3 regions of the Mesorhizobium sp. M0139 genome follow, and region 3 is predicted to be linked to each of the others. Evidence: predicted binding sites of a transcription regulator. Region 3 holds the regulator's gene; each other region holds the start of a gene.

Evidence for each region. The regulator LexA, encoded in region 3, represses DNA repair genes until DNA is damaged. The targets are predictions, from matches to a motif close to TGTTCNNNNTGTGTTCNG.
Region 1: NKJ58_RS02035 (ImuA family protein) is a predicted target of LexA. The motif match lies at 1,240-1,257, and genes of this name have one in related genera.
Region 2: dinB (DNA polymerase IV) is a predicted target of LexA. The motif match lies at 1,914-1,931, and genes of this name have one in related genera.

Annotation. Positions count from the first base shown of each region.
Region 1 is NZ_JAMYTN010000001.1:408,757-412,029, forward strand. Features, by position in the region: gene NKJ58_RS02020 (HpcH/HpaI aldolase/citrate lyase family protein) at 1-194, shown strand, start outside; gene NKJ58_RS02025 (DUF1737 domain-containing protein) at 258-464, shown strand; gene NKJ58_RS02030 (metallopeptidase family protein) at 628-1,050, opposite strand; gene NKJ58_RS02035 (ImuA family protein) at 1,280-2,332, shown strand; gene NKJ58_RS02040 (DUF6504 family protein) at 2,274-3,273, shown strand, end outside.
Region 2 is NZ_JAMYTN010000029.1:20,430-23,702, forward strand. Features, by position in the region: gene NKJ58_RS29850 (hypothetical protein) at 70-168, opposite strand; gene NKJ58_RS29855 (hypothetical protein) at 227-325, opposite strand; gene dinB (DNA polymerase IV) at 611-1,852, opposite strand; gene NKJ58_RS29865 (hypothetical protein) at 2,086-2,322, shown strand; gene NKJ58_RS29870 (heme-copper oxidase family protein) at 2,477-2,884, shown strand; gene NKJ58_RS29875 (hypothetical protein) at 3,148-3,273, shown strand, end outside.
Region 3 is NZ_JAMYTN010000002.1:15,237-18,509, reverse strand. Features, by position in the region: gene NKJ58_RS02525 (ComEC/Rec2 family competence protein) at 1-930, shown strand, start outside; gene lexA (transcriptional repressor LexA) at 924-1,706, opposite strand; gene NKJ58_RS02515 (GntR family transcriptional regulator) at 1,912-2,676, opposite strand; gene kynU (kynureninase) at 2,844-3,273, shown strand, end outside.

The DNA.
Region 1 (3,273 bases), on a different contig from region 3:
AGATCGAAGCCGCCAATCGCGCCTTTGCCCCCGCGCCCGAAGCCCTTGCCGAGGCGCATGCGGTGAAAGAGGCTTTCGCCTTGCCCGAAAATGCCGGCAAGGGCGTGATTGCGCTGGATGGCAGGATGGTCGAACGGCTGCACCTGGCGCAAGTCGAAAAACTGCTGGCGAAGGCCGCCGCCATCGGCGCATGATTGCCTAAGCCGGCTTCGGAATATCCCGCCCTACAAGACAGAACTTACGACAGGACCTGACCCATGAGACTCTACCGCTTTCTGTCCGCCCCCGATGATTCCACCTTCTGTCACAAGGTAACCGCGGCGCTGAACAAGGGCTGGCATTTGTACGGCTCGCCGACCTACGCCTATGACAAGAAGACCAAATCGATGCGCTGCGGCCAGGCGGTGGTGAAGGATATCGACGGCCAGGAATACGGGCCGGATACCAAGCTGAGCGACTGGTAGGCTTTGCCAGGCACGGACGCAGGCTGTGTCGAGATTCAGGTCAGGCCGAGCCGAGAACAGTGGTTTCCGAGAACCGGAGCGGAGCGTACTTAAAGTACGCGAGCACCGGAAGCGCAGGAAGCTGCCGTTCGCAGGCCGGCTTCACCTGAATATCGGCGCAGCCTCACTCCGCCGCCTCTTCGATTTTCTCCATATCATCATCCGACAGGCCGAAATGGTGGCCGATCTCGTGGATCAGCACGTGGGTGACGATGTCGCCCAGCGTCTCTTCGTTCTCGGCCCAGTAGTCGAGGATGGCGCGGCGGTAGAGGGTGATGCGGTTCGGGCCTTCGCCGGTCTGCGGGTTCCAGCGCTCGGCGATGCCGCGGCCCTCGAACAGGCCAAGCAGATCGAACGGCGTCTCCAGCGACAGATCGTCCATGATCTCGTCGGTCGGGAATTCGGCGATCATGATGACGATCTCGCCGGTCAGCTTGCGGAAATCGTCGGGCAGATGCGCGTACGCCTCCAGCGCCAGAAACTCCATCTCTTCGATCGAGGGCGAGAGTTCATCGTGCCAGGTGCGGGTCTTGTAGATGCGGGCCATGCTTTGTCCTTTGATCCCGGCATATAGGCTTTCCCTCCGGACTCGGCAAATGGACGGGTACCTGGCCGATGACTGTTTCTTTGCGCCGAATGGCTGCGACCAAAGTCCAAGGTTGGCCTCGCCACCTTTGATCAAGGAATAAATTCCTTCTGACTCCGCTTGACTCTTTCGGCACCCTCTGGAATCTATAGGAACATAACAGGAACAATTATGAGAGAAATTGACCGTCATGGCGACATCAGCCGTGGCGCGGGAGACTGTTTTTGCCCTGCGCCGCCAGATCGCGAAGATCGAGGGAACGCTGCCCGAGCGCCTGGCCGTGCCGGCCGGCGAGCGACCTCGTGCGCGTGCTGAGGGCTGTCTCCACGCCGCGCCTGAACCCGATTCCGATGTTACCATCATCCGGCGCGGGCTTGCCGCAGCTTTGCCGGATGCTTTCCTGGCCACCGGCATCGAACGCCTCGATGCGGCCCTCAGCGGCGGCCTTCCGAAAGCCGCCTTGAGCGAAATCCATGGCCTTGAGACCCGCAATGCCGGGGCCGTCGCAGGCTTTGTGCTGTCGCTTGTCAGCCTGATCCTCAAGGGCCAGCCCTTGCCCGTGCTGTGGATCGGCACGTCGGAGATTTTTCGCGAGGCCGGCTTTCCCTATGCCAGGGGATTGCAGGGCATGTTCGGTATCGCACCGGAGCAGTTGCTGTTTTCCGAGGCGCCGAAACTCACCGATGCGCTGTGGGTAGCCGAGGAGGCCGCCAAGATGACGGCGCTCGCCGCAATCATCCTCGAAATCCGTGGCAGCCCGCAGCGGCTCGACCTCACCGCGACGCGCCGGCTGCACGCGCGCGCCCAAAACGCCGGCCGGCCGGTATTCCTGCTGCGCCAGGCCGGCGAAGCCGAGCCGACCGCCGCCCCGGTGCGCCTCATCGTGTCGGCTGCACCAGCGACATCGCGCCGGACGATCGCCGGGCCGCTTGCCGGGTCGATCGGCCACCCTGCCTTCACCGTCAGCATCGGCAAGAGCCGCACCGCTCTGCCTGGACAATTCACACTGGAGTGGAACCCCGATGAACACGCATTCGAAGAAAGAAAGCCCCGCGAAAAACGGGCAGAGAATTCTGTCGCTGTGGTTCCCGCATCTGGCGGCAGAACGGATCCTGCGCCAGCGCCTGGGACGGTCGTGGCGTTCCCGGCCTTCGGATCATCTGCCGCCATCTCACCCACCGCTCGTGATCAGCCATCGCGACCGCAACGCCCAGCGCATATCGGCCCTCGACGAGCGGGCTGAGGCGCTGCATCTGAAGCCTGGCATGGGCATTGCCGATGCGCGCGCCATGCATCCCTCGATCGACATCGTCGAGGCCGATCCGGACGCCGATCGCCGGCTGCTCGAAGGCCTCGCCGACTGGTGCGATCGCTATACGCCGCTGGTGGCGCTCGACGGTACTGATGGCCTTTATCTCGACGTCACCGGCTGCACGCATCTGTTCGGCGGCGAGCGCGCCATGCTGGACGACATCCTTGCGCGGTTTTTCCAGCAGGGTTTCGATGTCCGCGCCGGGTTGGCCGCGACGCCGGGTGCAGCCTGGGCGGCGGCGCGCTTCTGCGGCAACCGCATCGTTGTCTCCGGCGAGGAGGAAGCGCTGCTCGCCCCCTTGCCGCTGGCGGCACTGCGCATGGAGGCCGATATCCGCGCCAGCTTGGAAAGCGTCGGCCTGCGGACCGCCGGCGCGGTCATGGCAGCGCCGCGCGCGCCGCTCGCCCGTCGCTTCGGCGCGACCTTGCTGTTGCGTCTTGACCAGGCGCTCGGTCGCCTCGACGAGGCGGTATCGCCGCGCCTGCCCGTGGCCCCGCTTTCGGTCGAACGCCACCTGGCCGAGCCGGTCGTGCTGACCGCCGAGATCGAACGGCTGGTGCTCTTGCTGGCGGTGACGCTGAAGGCCGATCTCGAACGCCGCGGCGAGGGCGCAAGGATGCTGGCGCTGCTTTTGTTTCGCGTCGACGGCGCCGTCAGCCGCATCGCTGTCGGTACCTCGCGACCGTTGCGCGAACCCAAGCTTATCCAGCGCCTGTTCCATGAGCGGCTGGCCGCGCTCGAACAGGACATCGATGCCGGCTACGGCTTCGACCTGGTGCGGCTTTCGGTGCTGGCGGCCGCCGGCTTCGACATGCAGCAGGCCGATTTGACCGGCGAGACCGAGGATGACGGCGCCGACATGGCACTCTTTG
Region 2 (3,273 bases), on a different contig from region 3:
ACTCTCCACGTCGGGCACCCAAAGCCCTGTTCCCGGCCAGACGGCACAAGGCGTCCGGATGATCGGCTGCTAGACTGCGACCGGCCCGGAGCCGTTACCATTGTCGGCTGTAACCTGCGAGAGCTTGCCCTTCTTGACCAGCACCGGCTTCGAATAGGTCTTCTTCATGCCGCATCTCCAGTGTCAGGCGAGGCCGCCAGATCAGGCGACAGCCGACTCAACGACTTCACTCGATCGGGCCGGAACCCGCTCCATTGGCGAGCGCCGTAACCTGCGAAAGCTTGCCTTTTTTGACCAGAACAGGCTTCGAATAGGTTTTCTTCATAGTGAATCCTCCAAGCTTACGCGATAATGCCAGACGGATCGGCACTGTCAACCTTCGCGGCCTCGCTGTCCCATCCCGGTTTTTCTTGGCGCCGATGCGCTAACTGCAAGTCCACCTTCATCGACAAAGCGTTGTTCTTGGGCGTGCATGGCGTGGCCGGGTTGCGGTGCGAAAAATGTCCGAAACTGCGGCGGGTCTGGCCTGGTTGGTCGGCCTGCTCAAACAGAGCGGCAATGCAGCGCGGAGGGGTCCAGCCTAAACATTGGCCTTGCCGTCGCGCCGCACTCACAGTTCCTTCTCCGCCAGTTCGCGGAAGGCATCGGGAACCGAGCGCCGGGCTTCCAGCGCCACGGCGCCATAGCCGACAGCCTCTCTGCCAAAGCGCTGGCGGATCTTGTCGATGGCGCTATCGGCGCCAAAGCGCGCCAGGCCTTGCCTGCTGCCGGGCCGCTGCTTTTCATCGGCAAGCCCGAGCGGCAGCTCCAACTGTAGCTCGACACTTTCTTCCAGCTGCGACACCGAGATCGCCAGCAACGAGATGGTCTTCTCCCGAGGGTTGGCGGCCAGCACGCCGCGCACCAGCTCCCCGGCGATTTCGGCCAGCATCGCGGTTGCCGAAATCGGTTGCTCGAGCGTCAGCGAGCGTGTGACCGCGTGCAGATCGGCGAAACGCACGCGCACCGTCACCGTGCGCCCGGGCCGTGATTTCGCCCTGAGCCGGCTGGCGACCCGGTCTGCCAGATGCAGCAGGACGGGTCCGAAGATACGCGCCTCGGCCGGCCGTCTGCCAAGCGCCGACTGCGCGCCGGCGGAATGCGACCGCCTGTGGGGTTCGAGCTTTCGCGGGTCGCGGTTCCATGCCAGCGACGCCAGCTTTTCGCCGGTGGCGGGCCCGAGCAACCTTCGCAGCGCCCCGCTATGCGTCTTTGCCAACTGGCCGATGGTCTCGATGCCGATCTCGGCCAGCCGCGCCTTGGTCGCCGGGCCGACGCCCCACATCAGGCCGACCGGCAGATCATGCAGGAAGGCAAGTTCGGTGTTCGGATCGACCACCACCAGGCCGTCGGGCTTGGCCACCTGCGAGGCGATCTTGGCCAGATGCTTGGTGCGCGCCACGCCGATCGAGATCGGCAGGCCGAGCTCTGCCCGGACGCGCCGACGCACCGTGGCGGCGATCTCGGCCGGCGGCCCGAACAGATGCGTGCAGCCGGCGACGTCGGCAAAGGCTTCATCGATGGAAATCCGCTCGACCAGCGGCGTGAAATCGTCGAGCACCTTGATGGCGGCGTCGCCCAGCCGCTGATAGTCGGCGAAATGGCCGCCGACGAAGATCAGTCCGGGGCAAAGCTCGCGCGCGCGTCGTCCGGGCATGCCGCCGCGCACGCCGAAAACCCTGGCTTCGTAGGAAGCGGCAAGCACGACGCCGCCGCCGACGGCGATCGGCTTGCCCCTGAGCGCCGGGGCGAGCAGCTGCTCGACCGAGGCGTAGAAGGCGTCGAGATCCGCATGCAGGATGGTGGGCTCCATCCCGACCGTTCCCTTTGCGGCGTTGCAGCATTAGCCGCGTCTGTTGTGAGAGGCGTTTTTGCCGAACAAATAGAGAACAAACAGGGCCTATTGTCAAGCGAAGCGGTTGTCGCCGGCCGGCCCGTTCCAGGTCGGGCTGTCGAGTGCTCCGCCTGGGCATCGGACCTGCGGAACATTGTCTCTCGCCTCGGCGTTCATATCCGCGACGGGACGCTGTTTTTGTGGAGGCCGGTATGGGCCAGTTCGAGATGATCGACCTCGTCAGCGTCATTGACGCCTGCACGAGCGATCGCGTTGCCGGGCACTGCGTGTCAATGGCCAGGGCGGTGGAGGAGTTGCGAGTGCTGACCGGTGATTTCGTATCGCCGGACGAGACGGTGGCCAACGCGCTGTCGGCAGTGGCGCTGGGGCGCGGCTGCGCGGTGGTGTTCGACGAGCGAGCGGGCGCCGACATCTTGCTGACGCCGTAGCGCGGCGGCGCCGGGTTGTGGCAGCCAGAAAAGTCGAACAGCGTGCAAAAAGCTGTGCAGGCATGGCCCCATAACCGGGGCGTGGAAAAGTTCTGCGCGTGGGTGTATTCTCCAGGTCGCAAGCGGTCGCAGACCGCATAGGGGGAGAAATGACATGCCGAGGGTTTCAGAACTCTTTTTCAAAACTGCCATCTTGTTCCTGATGTTGGGGATTGCGGCCGGCCTGCAGATGGCGATCTCGGGCGACCACGCCGCTTTTCCGGCGCACGCGCATATCAATCTGCTCGGTTGGGTGACGAGCGCCATCTTCGGCGGCTACTACGCGCTCAATCCGCAAAAGGCGGCGCGTCGCATCGCCATGATCCACTACGGGCTCTACACACTCGGCCTGGTGATCATGCTGCCGGCGCTGTATGTGATGCTGCAGGGAAACCCGGCGCTTGAACCGATCGTCGCCGGCGGCTCGCTCATCGTCGCCGCTGCCGTTCTGGTTTTTGCTTTCGTGGTGTTTTCGCCCGAAACGGCGCGCTCGGTGTCCGGCGTGGTGCCGGCTTCTCGCTGACTGTTCGCGCAGCGATCAAGTCCGACCCGCGTTCGCGACCCGCCACGCGGGTTGGCCAGGCCGATGGCCGCAGCCGCTGGCTGCGGTGTCTATCGCCGCGTCGGCGCTTAACATACCCGAGTCCCACCACGTATTATTTCGTGACTATTTGGCGCCGGAACCTTCCCAGATATCGCGCGTTGCGGCGACTGTATTCGCGCTGCCTTATATATAGGCAGACTTGAGTACGTCCACAGCATGGGTTGGGGGAGGAGCAGGCCACCATGTCGAACAGAGAAATCGGAACGTCGGCCTCACTGGGCCGACGCATCGCCGATCTGAAAGCCAGGATGCGAGACGCCAGCGTTACTGAACACGAGATGCAGACCTTCCAGAAGGTCGCGGCCATC
Region 3 (3,273 bases):
GCCATCTGGCATTTTCAGCGTGTGTCGCCGCTCAGCCTGATCGCCAATCTGGCCGTGATGCCGATTGTTTCGTTGATCGTCATGCCTTTTGCCGTGCTCAGCGCACTGGCGATGCCGTTCGGCGCCGACGGGCCGTTCCTCTATGTGATGGGCAAGGGTCTGATGGCGATGATCGCTATATCGGCCTGGATTTCCGAGCGCTCGCCGGTCGACGCCGTCGGGCTGATCTCCATCCGCTCGGTGCTGTTGGTGGCGGTCGCCCTCGTCATCGCCACCATGGCCACCACCTGGCTCAGGTTGGCGGCCGTGCCTTTCGCGCTGGCCGGCCTGTTGACGGTGCCGCAGGTGCTTACGCCCGACGTGCTCATATCCGAGGATGCGCATCTGGTGGCCATGCCGATCGGTGGCGGCGAACTCGCCCTCAACCGCGAACGCTCCAACGAATTCACCACGGACAATTGGAAACGGGCGCTGCGGGCCGAAACCATTATCCCACCTGAGATTTTCGAGTCAACAGATACGCGGTTCGATCTCGATCCGCTCGATCTGCCGCCCGGCTCGCCCTTCTATTGCACCGGCGATCTCTGTATCGCCCGGCACCCTTCCGGAGCCATTGTAGCGCTTGCGAAAGACCGCAAGACGGCGCGGCCGGCCTGTGCCTTCGCGAGCCTGATCGTCATCGATGACGCCACCGCCTACAATCCGTGCCGCGACCCGCTGGTGCTGGTCGTGACGAAGAAACAGCTGGCCCGCGACGGCAGCGCCGCCGTCTTCTTCGATCCGCAATCGGCAGCTGCAGCGCCAACCATCCGCTTCGCCGTCGACAAGCCGTATCGCCCCTGGCACGAGCAACGCCGCTTCTCCCGCGAAGCGCGCGGCCTGCCGCCTTACAACCAGCGTGAAAAGTACAAACCCAAGCCGGCTCAGTAGCGCCGGATCAATCCGACAAGCTTGCCCTGCACCTTCACCCTGTCCGGTCCAAAAATGCGGGTCTCGTAGGCCGGGTTGGCGGCTTCCAGGGCGATCGAGGCGCCCTTGCGGCGGAAGCGTTTCAGGGTCGCTTCCTCATCGTCGACCAACGCCACCACGATCTCGCCGGGGCTGGCTGTGTCGGCATTGCGGATGATGACCGTGTCGCCATCGAAAATGCCGGCCTCGATCATCGAATCGCCCTTGACCTCGAGCGCGTAGTGTTCGCCGCCCATGATCATATCGGGCGGCACCGAGATCGAATGGGTCTGATGCTGGATGGCGTCGATCGGCACGCCGGCGGCGATGCGTCCCATAACCGGGATTGAAATCGCGGAAACGGCATCGTCATTGCCGGCCGACATCGAACGCGACGGCGAGCCCGGCTTGATCTGGCGGCCGAGACCGCCTTGGCCCAACGCGCCTTGTCCTTGGCCGCCTTGCCCTTGGCCGGTTTGACCAAGACTGCCCTGAATGACGCTCGGCGAAAACTTCCTCGCCGCATTGAGGCCTGGTGCGATCGAGTCGGGCAGCCGCAGCACTTCCAGCGCGCGCGCCCGGTTCGGCAGCCGGCGAATGAAACCGCGCTCCTCAAGCGCTGTGATCAGTCGGTGGATGCCGGACTTGGAGGCGAGGTCGAGCGCTTCCTTCATCTCGTCGAAGGACGGCGGGATTCCGCTCTCCTTCAGGCGTTCATGGATGAACATCAGAAGCTCATGTTGTTTGCGCGTCAGCATCGCGGCCCCCAAGGGTTCTGAAACCAGAATCAGAAAAAACAAACCCAGAACAAACACTATCTGTTCCAGTTGTGTTCCGCAACCTTTTAAAGTTTAATGAATGTGTTGACGTTTTGTTCAGCGTAACGTTCGGCGCTGCGAGCGCCGCCTGCGCCCAGTTGCCAGCAACGGGGTGAAACGAAGACAAAGTGCCCTGCGTCGTCGGCTACGATCGCCGCTTCCTTTTCGGACGGGGCTGCGCAGCATCCGCGCCGGGTTCGCTCTGGGCATAGACCTGCAGCGTGTAGCCGATGTGAGCGGTCATCAGAGTTTTCGCACGTTCGACGTCGCGATCGAGGGCCGCTTCCATCAGGGCGGTATGGTGTTCGATCGCCACGGCGTCGCGCAGGGCCGCCACGGCCTTCCGGTGGCCATCCGTGCGGCCGGCGGCGGCGCGCAGCGTCGGGGCCAGACCCAGAAAGCGGTGATGGCGATGCAATTGGTCGGAAATCGTCGCATTGAAGCGCAGCAGCCAGCTGGATGTCGCGGCACTGAGCAGCGCCGCATGGAAGGCATCGTGTTTTTCGTACCACGCGTCGACCGCATCATCCGATGGATCGTCGAGAACAGACCCGCACCGTGAGAGACGATAGTGGGCGGCAACGACCGCGTCTTCCCACTCACGGTCGCCCTCCTCGATCGATTCCACCAGCAGGGGCAGTTCGACCACCAGCCGCGCACGCGCCAAATCCTCGAGCTCCGCCCGAGAGACGGGAGCGACCGCAAACCCGCGGTTGCTGATGGCGGTCACAAGCCGTTCCGCCTCCAGCCGCGACAGCGCCTCGCGCAACGGCGTCCAGCCGATGCCGTAGGTGTTGCGCAGCGTGCTCAGCTTCAACGGCGCGGCAGGCGCCAGCCGGGTCGCAAGAATATCGCGCCTGAGCAGGCGATAGGCCGCTTCCGTCTTCGAGGTCTGCTCGTCATCCAGCATCGTGATCCATCAGACATAAACGCTCGGCGGATCATTATATATCAAAGCCTTTCAATGGGTGAATTATATATAATGTTTGACAGTTCAAGGGCGACCACTCAAGATCGCCGGCATGTTTGGGCGGCAGGCTCCGCCGCGCGCGTTTGTCCATGGAGGGGCGCCGGATCATGAGCACGACACCCGATCTCGCTACAATCGAAGCAATGGATGCCGCCGATCCGCTGCGCTCCATGCGCGAACGCTTTGTCTTGCCGCAAGGCGTGATTTATCTCGACGGCAATTCCCTGGGCGCCGCGTCAGCGGTCGTCTTCAGCGAACTGCAGCAGGCCGCCACGCAGGAATGGGCGCACGATCTCATTCGCGCCTGGAACACCGCCGGCTGGTTCAACATGCCGGTGGAACTCGGAGATCAGCTCGGGCGACTGATCGGCGCGGCTGATGGGCAGACGGTGGTCTGCGACACAACCTCGATCAACATCTACAAGCTGCTGCACGCAGCGCTCGGCATGCGGCCGGATCGGTCGGTCATCGTTGCCGAGGGCGACAGTTTCCCGACCGACCTCTACATGGCCGAAGGCGTCGCCTCGACCCGGCCGG